Arthrobacter globiformis: one gene and its partner. The protein of the gene in region 1 binds, or shares a complex with, the protein of each later gene. Links are inferred from orthologs where the notes say so. Each region holds a gene or a part of one and is shown on either strand. Other genes may lie near its edges.

The links. The genes of interacting proteins can lie anywhere in the genome.
Region 2: the proteins of uvrB (region 1) and pcrA are in contact, whole or in part, in a crystal structure (PDB 7EGT), measured with the Thermus thermophilus proteins. The link is inferred for Arthrobacter globiformis from one-to-one orthologs. Residues at the interface, in WP_096411307.1 of Thermus thermophilus: Glu23, Leu25, Arg26, Asp27, Gly28, Glu29, Arg30, Phe31, Arg55, Glu326, Asp327, Phe328, Glu379, Ser382, Gln383, His398, Gly400, Arg401; in WP_096412145.1 of Thermus thermophilus: His654, Arg656, Phe657, Gln666, Asp668, Glu669, Lys680, Arg681, Leu682, Ser683, Lys685, Tyr686, Ala687.

The regions. Positions count from the first base shown.
Region 1 is NZ_JAUSZX010000001.1:2,778,045-2,781,852, forward strand. Bases 192-3,190 are described here. They hold uvrB (excinuclease ABC subunit UvrB), read left to right. Parts: upstream 192-640; coding sequence 641-2,740; downstream 2,741-3,190. Other genes in these bases: coaE (dephospho-CoA kinase), read left to right, coding at 192-580; QFZ23_RS12990 (TerC family protein), read left to right, coding at 2,978-3,190. Outside these bases: more of coaE, read left to right, coding at 1-191; more of QFZ23_RS12990, read left to right, coding at 3,191-3,808. UniProt on the Escherichia coli protein: The UvrABC repair system catalyzes the recognition and processing of DNA lesions. A damage recognition complex composed of 2 UvrA and 2 UvrB subunits scans DNA for abnormalities.
Region 2 is NZ_JAUSZX010000001.1:1,185,371-1,189,301, reverse strand. Bases 384-3,505 are described here. They hold pcrA (DNA helicase PcrA), read right to left. Parts: upstream 3,156-3,505; coding sequence 612-3,155; downstream 384-611. Other genes in these bases: QFZ23_RS05555 (inositol monophosphatase family protein), read right to left, coding at 3,254-3,505; QFZ23_RS05565 (hypothetical protein), read right to left, coding at 384-558. Also shown: more of QFZ23_RS05565, read right to left, coding at 1-383; more of QFZ23_RS05555, read right to left, coding at 3,506-3,931. UniProt on the Escherichia coli protein: A helicase with DNA-dependent ATPase activity. Unwinds DNA duplexes with 3'-5' polarity. Translocates on single-stranded DNA with 3'-5' polarity. Initiates unwinding more efficiently from a nicked substrate than double-stranded DNA.

The DNA.
Region 1 (3,808 bases):
CTCCGACTGGCCGCGCCAGGCTGCAGGCCTGGCCGAGCGGCTGAAGGTCGCGGCGCCGGAGGACATCCTGGCTGTGGACCACATAGGATCGACGTCGGTTCCCGGCCTCGAGGCGAAGGACGTCATCGACCTGCAGCTCGCGGTCTCTGATCTCGCCACGGCAGACCGGATTGCGCCCCTGCTGGGTGCCGCGGGGTTCCCGCCCTGGCCGGGCATCCTGATGGACAGCCCCCACGGACGCCACGACCCCGCTGCCTGGTCCAAGCGCCTGCACGGCAACGCCGATCCCGCGCGTCCCGTAAACCTCCATGTCCGGGTGGCAGGTTCACCGGGTTGGCGCTTCGCCCTCTGCTTCCGCGACTGGCTTCGCGCCGACCCGGCCGCACGGGAGAAGTATGCAGCGGAGAAGCGCCGGGTGGCAGCCCTGCACGCCTCCGATGCCAACACCTCCGGCTATGCCGACGACAAGGAGGCCTGGTTCCGCGACGTCGCGGCTCCCGGAATGGAACGGTGGGCCGAAAGCAGCGGCTGGCAGCCGCCGTCGTACGTTTCCGATTCCGCCAACGCGGCCCAGAGGTGACAGGTGCAGCCCAAAGCTGAATCAGGGGTTCCTGTCAGTGGCCGGCGGTAGATTAGATACATGAGTCTTGCGCAGGAGATCAACCGCGTCGTTGCCCCCTTCGAGGTCATCAGCGAGTTCCAGCCGGCCGGTGACCAGCCGGCGGCCATCGCCGAACTCACCGAACGCATCAAGAACGGTGAAAAGGACGTGGTCCTGCTGGGCGCCACGGGCACCGGCAAGAGCGCCACGACGGCGTGGCTGGTGGAGCAGGTGCAGCGGCCCACCCTGGTGATGGTCCAGAACAAGACCCTCGCGGCACAGCTCGCCAACGAGTTCCGCGAGCTGCTGCCCAACAACGCGGTGGAATACTTCGTCTCCTACTACGACTACTACCAGCCCGAGGCCTATGTGGCGCAGACGGACACCTTCATCGAGAAGGACTCCTCCATCAATGAGGAAGTGGAACGGCTTCGCCACTCCGCCACCAACGCCCTGCTGACCCGCCGCGATGTCATAGTGGTGGCCACGGTGTCCTGCATCTACGGCCTCGGCACACCCGAGGAGTACATCGCCGGTATGGTCACTCTCCGCAAGGGCGAGGAGATGAACCGCGACCATTTGCTCCGGAAGTTCGTCGCCATGCAATACGTGCGCAATGACATGGACTTCCACCGCGGCACCTTCCGGGTCCGCGGAGACACCGTGGAAATCATCCCGATGTACGAGGAACTGGCCATCCGGATCGAGTTTTTCGGCGACGAGATTGAAAACATCCACACGCTGCATCCGCTGACCGGTGAAGTGATCCGGGACGAGGAGGAAATGTACGTCTTCCCGGCCTCGCACTATGTTGCCGGGCCCGAGCGCATGGCCCGAGCAATCAAGCGGATCGAAGACGAACTCGCCGACCGGCTGCAGGTCCTGGAAAGCCAGAACAAACTCGTCGAAGCCCAGCGGCTGCGGATGCGCACCACGTACGACCTCGAGATGATGCAGCAGATGGGCTTCTGCAACGGCATCGAGAACTACTCCGTGCACATTGATGGCCGTGCCCCCGGTACGGCTCCGCACTGCCTCCTTGATTATTTCCCTGACGACTTCCTGCTGGTGATCGATGAATCCCACGTCACCGTCCCGCAGATCGGCGCCATGTACGAGGGCGATATGTCCCGCAAGCGGAACCTGGTGGACTTCGGGTTCCGCCTGCCCTCCGCCATGGACAACCGTCCACTCAAGTGGGACGAATTCCTCCAACGCGTAGGCCAGACCGTTTACTTGTCCGCCACTCCCGGAAAGTACGAACTTGGCAAGGCTGACGGCTTTGTCCAGCAGATCATCAGGCCCACCGGCCTCATCGACCCCGAAGTGGTCGTCAAGCCCACCAAGGGCCAGATCGACGACCTGCTCGGTGAAATCAAAACGCGGACAGAGAAGAATGAACGTGTCCTGGTCACCACGCTTACCAAGCGCATGGCGGAGGACCTGACCGACTACCTCCTGGGCCACGGAGTGAAGGTGGAGTACCTGCACTCGGACGTGGACACCCTGCGGCGCGTGGAGCTGCTCCGCGAACTCCGGATGGGCACGTTCGACGTCCTGGTGGGCATCAACCTGCTCCGGGAAGGCCTGGACCTGCCCGAGGTCTCACTGGTGAGCATTCTGGACGCCGACAAGGAAGGCTTCCTGCGGTCGTCCACGTCGCTGATCCAGACCATCGGCCGTGCCGCACGTAACGTCTCCGGACAGGTGCACATGTACGCCGACCGCATCACGGACTCCATGGCCCACGCCATCGAGGAGACCAACCGGCGCCGGGCCATCCAGGTGGCGTACAACACGGAAAGAGGCATCGATCCGCAGCCGCTGCGGAAGAAGATCGCCGACATCACTGACCAGCTGGCCAAGGAAGACGCCGATACCCAGGAGCTCCTCAACAACAACCGCCTCGCCAAGGGCGCCAAGCGGGGCAAGTCCGCCGCCAAGGGCGCGGCCACCGTCCGCGCCGACGGGCTGGCAGCGGCACCTGCAGAGGACCTGGTGGGGCTGATCGAACAGCTGACCGAACAGATGCACGGAGCGGCCGCCGAGCTGCAGTTCGAAGTGGCTGCCCGGATCCGCGACGAGGTTTCCGAGCTGAAGAAGGAACTGCGCCAGATGCAGTCGGCCGGGCACGCCTAAGGCTGACAGGGGCGCGGCCGGTCGGTAAGCCACGGGGCGCGACGTCACCTGGCGCATCGGGCGCCGCCTCTAGGGTAAAGTTGAGGTCACGTAGGGGAGTATCCCAAGCGCTACGAACGTCAGCACGCAGGGCACAGATGCCCTGCCGGGCGTAGCGGGCAGCCACATCAGCACCAAGTGCACAGGTTCGCCGGAGAGACTTACACCGGTTTTCTGTACCCTGCGAAAGGCATTTTTGTGGAACTTCCCGTCTGGTTCGAGGTCGGCTCGTTCGTCGTCCTCGGCATCATCCTCCTCATGGACCTGCTTCTGGTAGTGCGCCGTCCGCACGAACCCTCAATGAAAGAAGCCGGCCTCTGGGTGGCCTTTTACGTGGCACTGGCCCTCGTGTTCGCCGGTGCCATGTTCATGTTCACGGGACCCGAGTACGGCAGCCAGTTCGTGGCCGGCTGGGTGACTGAATACAGCCTCAGCATCGACAACCTGTTTGTTTTCATCATCATCATGGCCCGCTTCTCGGTGCCGCGTAAGTACCAGCAGGAAGTGCTGATGGTGGGCATCATCATCGCGCTGATCCTGCGCGGCATCTTCATCATGCTCGGCGCCATCGTGATCGAACAGTTCAGCTGGGTCTTCTACATCTTCGGCGCCTTCCTCCTCTGGACCGCCTGGAAGCAGGCGCAGGACGAGGGTGAAGACGAAGAGGACAAGGAAAACGCCCTCATCAGCAAGCTCCGCAAGGTCATCCCCATGTCGGAGAAGTTCGACGGCGGCAAGCTGCGCACCACGGTCGACGGCAAGAAGGTGTTCACCCCAATGGTGATCGTCTTCATCACCATTGGCATGACTGACCTTCTGTTCGCCGTCGACTCCATCCCGGCAATCTTCGGGCTGACGCAAAGCGCCTTCATCGTGTTCACGGCCAACATCTTCGCGCTGATGGGCCTGCGGCAGCTGTACTTCCTGCTTGGCGGCCTGATGAACCGCCTCATCTACCTGAAGCACGCCCTGTCCATCATCCTGGCCTTCATTGGCGTGAAGCTGGTCCTGCACGCCATGCACGTCAAC
Region 2 (3,931 bases), 1.6 Mb from region 1 along the record:
GCAGGCCACCCCCGAGCGGTATGCGGAGCATCGCAGGCCGTTCCGTTCAAGGTTGCCGCCCTCAGGCAGGACGGGAAGCTTGGAGACGGGCCCGTTGCGCGTGCCCTTTGGCCCGTACTCAGCCTCCATCTGGGTGACGCCGGACCGGCATTCACCGTACCCGGCCCGGCTGGGCGTCAGGAGTGCCGCGCCGCCCAGATAGCCGAGCCCGGTTCCCGAGCAGTCGTCACCGACGTCCGTTGCTGCCGGTGCGGGATACACCGCGAGCTCGCAGTGCGCCACGGGCACGGTTGCCAGTTTTTGGTTGTCGGAATCGCTGAAGTTGTTGGTTTCGTAGGGCAGATTCAGGTGCGGTCCGCGGGCTGAGGTCAGGGCGCACACCGCGTTCCGGTCCGCGGTGACGAACGCCAGCACGTCTTCCCCTGCGGCAAACCCCGCGGGGTCTGTGAGCGGTGCCTGTTTCAGCTGCTCCATGGCTGGCAGCGGCGGCGGAGGGGTGTACTCCGGATCCGCGACGGTTACTGAACAGCCAGCCAGAGTCAATGAAAACAGCGCCATCGGGAACAGCAGCGCCCGGCCTGCAACGCGATCCAGGCGCCGCACCGGCACGCTCAGGCGTCGATCTTGGTCAGCGGCGCGTAACGGAGCAGCAGTCGCTTCTCGCCGACGTCGAACTTCACCTTAGCCACGGTCTTGTCCCCGGCGCCTTCGACGGCGAGCACGGTGCCGTTGCCGAAGCTGGTGTGGTTGACCTTGTCCCCCACGCTGACCGCAATGACTTCCTTCTGCGGCTGCACGCGGTTTTTCGCGACGGCGGCCGGAACGTCGGCGTTGAAGCCCGCGGAGGAATCGGCCCGGGTGCCGCGGGCCGATCCGGCGCCCCAGAAGGATCCGCTGTACCGGCTCGATCCGATGGCGGCGTCGCTTCCCCAGCCGCCGGCCTGCCGGCTTGTGCCCTCGCGCTTCCATTCGACGAGCTCGGAGGGGATTTCCTCCAGGAACTGGCTGGCCGGGTTGTACTGGCTTTGCCCCCACATGTTGCGGACCTCGGAACGCGTGACGTACAGGCGCTTCCGGGCGCGCGTCAGTCCCACGTACGCGAGGCGGCGCTCCTCCGCCAGTTCCTTGGGGTCCGTTGCGGAACGCTGGTGTGGGAAGAGCCCGTGCTCCATGCCGGTCAGGAACACCACGGGGAATTCGAGGCCCTTGGCCGTGTGCAGCGTCATGAGCGTGACCACGCCCAGCCGCTTTGCCTCCGCCACCGCGGCGTCGATGTCCGCACCAGGGGCGTCCGGGATCTGGTCAGCGTCGGCCACCAGGGACACCTGCTCGAGGAAGGCGCCCAGGGATCCTTCGGGATTGTCGCGCTCGTATTCACGGACGACGGCGACAAGCTCGGCGAGGTTCTCCACCCGGGACTCGTCCTGCGGATCGTTGCTGGAGCGCAGCGTGGCGAGGTAGCCGGTCTGTTCCAGCACCGCCTCGAGCGCGGCCGCGGCGCCGGAACCTGCGGCGACCTCGGCGAGGTCGTCCAGGAGCTTCACGAAGCCGAGCACCGCGTTGACGGAGCGGGTGGCCATGCCGGGCGCCTGGTCGGCGCGGCGGGCCGCAGCGATAAAGGACGTGCGCTCCCGCTCGGCGAGGGCCGCCACGGCACCCTCGGCCCGGTCCCCGATCCCGCGCTTGGGTTCGTTGAGGACGCGGCGGAGGTTGACGTCGTCGTCCGGGTTGACCAGCACGCGCAGGTACGCCAGGGCGTCCTTGATTTCCTTGCGCTCGTAGAACCTGGTGCCGCCCACCACTTTGTACGGCAGCCCCACGCGCACCAGGACGTCCTCGATGGAACGGGACTGGGCGTTGGTGCGGTAGAAGATGGCGACGTCGCCGGGGCGGAGGTTGTCCTCGTCCTGGAGCCGGTCGATTTCCTTGGCAATGAACTGGGCTTCGTCGTGCTCGTTCTCGCCCACGTAGCCGATGATCTTATGGCCCTCGCCCTCCGCGGTCCAGAGCCTCTTCTCGGGGCGGTTGGGGTTGCGGGAGATTACGGAGTTGGCCGCGGTCAGGATGTTCTGGGTGGAGCGGTAGTTCTGCTCCAGCTTGATGGTGCGGGCGTCGGGGTAGTCCTTCTCGAACTCCACGATGTTCCGGATGTCCGCGCCGCGGAACGCGTAGATCGACTGGTCCGAGTCGCCGACGACGGTCAGCTCCGCCGCCCCCGGCCCCTCGCCGACGATTTCCCGGACCAGGGCATACTGCGCGTGGTTGGTGTCCTGGTATTCGTCCACCAAGACATGCCGGAACCGGCGCCGGTAGGAATCTGCGAGCGCCGGGAAGGCCCGGAACATGTAGACCGTCTGCGCGATCAGGTCATCGAAGTCCATGGCGTTGGCCTGGCGCAGCCGCTGGGTGTAGCCCTTGAAGACGTCGGCCACGGCGCTTTCGAACGGGTCACTGTGGTTGGCGGCGGACGCGAAGGAGTCGTCGTCGATCAGTTCGTTCTTGAGCGCGGAAATCTTGTGCTGGATGGCCTTGGGCGCGAACTTCTTGGGGTCCAGGTCCAGGTTCTTGGCCACCAGCGTGATCAGCCGCAGGGAGTCGGCGGAGTCGTAGATGGAGAAGTTGGAGTTCAGGCCGACGTTGGCGGCCTCGCGCCGCAGGATCCGGACGCAGGACGAATGGAACGTGGAGATCCACATGGCCTTGGCCCTGCCGCCAACAAGCGCCTCGATGCGTTCGCGCATTTCCGCGGCGGCCTTGTTGGTGAACGTGATGGCCAGGATCTCGCCGTGGTGGGCCCGCTTGGTGGCAATCAGGTAGGCGATCCGGTTACTGAGGACGCGGGTCTTGCCGGAGCCGGCTCCGGCCACGATCAGCAGTGCGCTGCCGGAGTGTTTGACCGCTTCCTCCTGCTGCGGGTTCAGGCCGGCCAGCAGCGCCCCGGCGTCAGGGAGGTGGTGCCGCGCATGCTCCTCTGCCGGGCCCCCACCAGCCGGTCCGGCCGCGGGGCCGCCTGCCGGGCGGCCCGCGGGTTCACCCGGGCCGCCGCCGAACCCGGGCGCCATCAGCCCTGTTTCGGGGCGCGACTTGGTGATGGCACCGGCGTGGGAACCAGCCTTGAACGGACCGTCAGCGTAGGGGTCAAACAACATATCCATGGTGACTACAAGTCTAGGCGGTGGGGCTGACACTGGATTCCGCCCTGTGGATAACCCCGCTGCGGGGAGGTCCCGACGGGGATCCGGCGAACGGACATCTAGTCGACAGAGCCTGACTCGAGGGCGGCACGCAGCTGGTGCACCGCCGTCGTTCCTCCCGCCATGAACCATTCCAGGCCGTTGACGTGGACGCTGCCGGCAACGCCGCCGGCGGCCGTCACGATCGCTTTTCCGGGAAGCCAGTCCCATTCGGGGCAGCTGTGCTGGAACCAGCAGCCAAGCTGCCCGTCAGCGACGCGACCAAGGTCGCACGAGCCAGATCCGAGCATCCGCAGCGTCGCGGCCGAGGTCGCGGCGGCGTGCCACGGCATGGCGCACATCGGGTCGGAGAGCCAGCGCGGGTGGATGTAGGTGGCGGCGCCGAGGTGGGACAGGTCGGCGGCGTTGCGGTTGGTTCCGTCCTCCTTGAAGGTGGTGACGGGATCGCCGTTGAGGGTGGTGGCGCGTTGCTTGCCGCCGATCCAGAGTTTGTCCTCCTCGGGCTGGAAAATGGCTCCTAGCAACACATCGGATTCGTCCCTGAGGGCGATGGCTGAGCACCAGTAGGTGGAGCCCTGCAGGAAGTTGTAGGTGCCGTCCACCGGGTCGATGACCCAGGTCCGCCCGCTGCTGCCGTGCACCGCGGCGCCTTCTTCGCCCAGGACGCCGTCGTCCGGGCGGCAGCGCTGCAGCTGCTCCAGCACATACGCTTCGGCCGCGTGGTCCGCGGCTGTGAC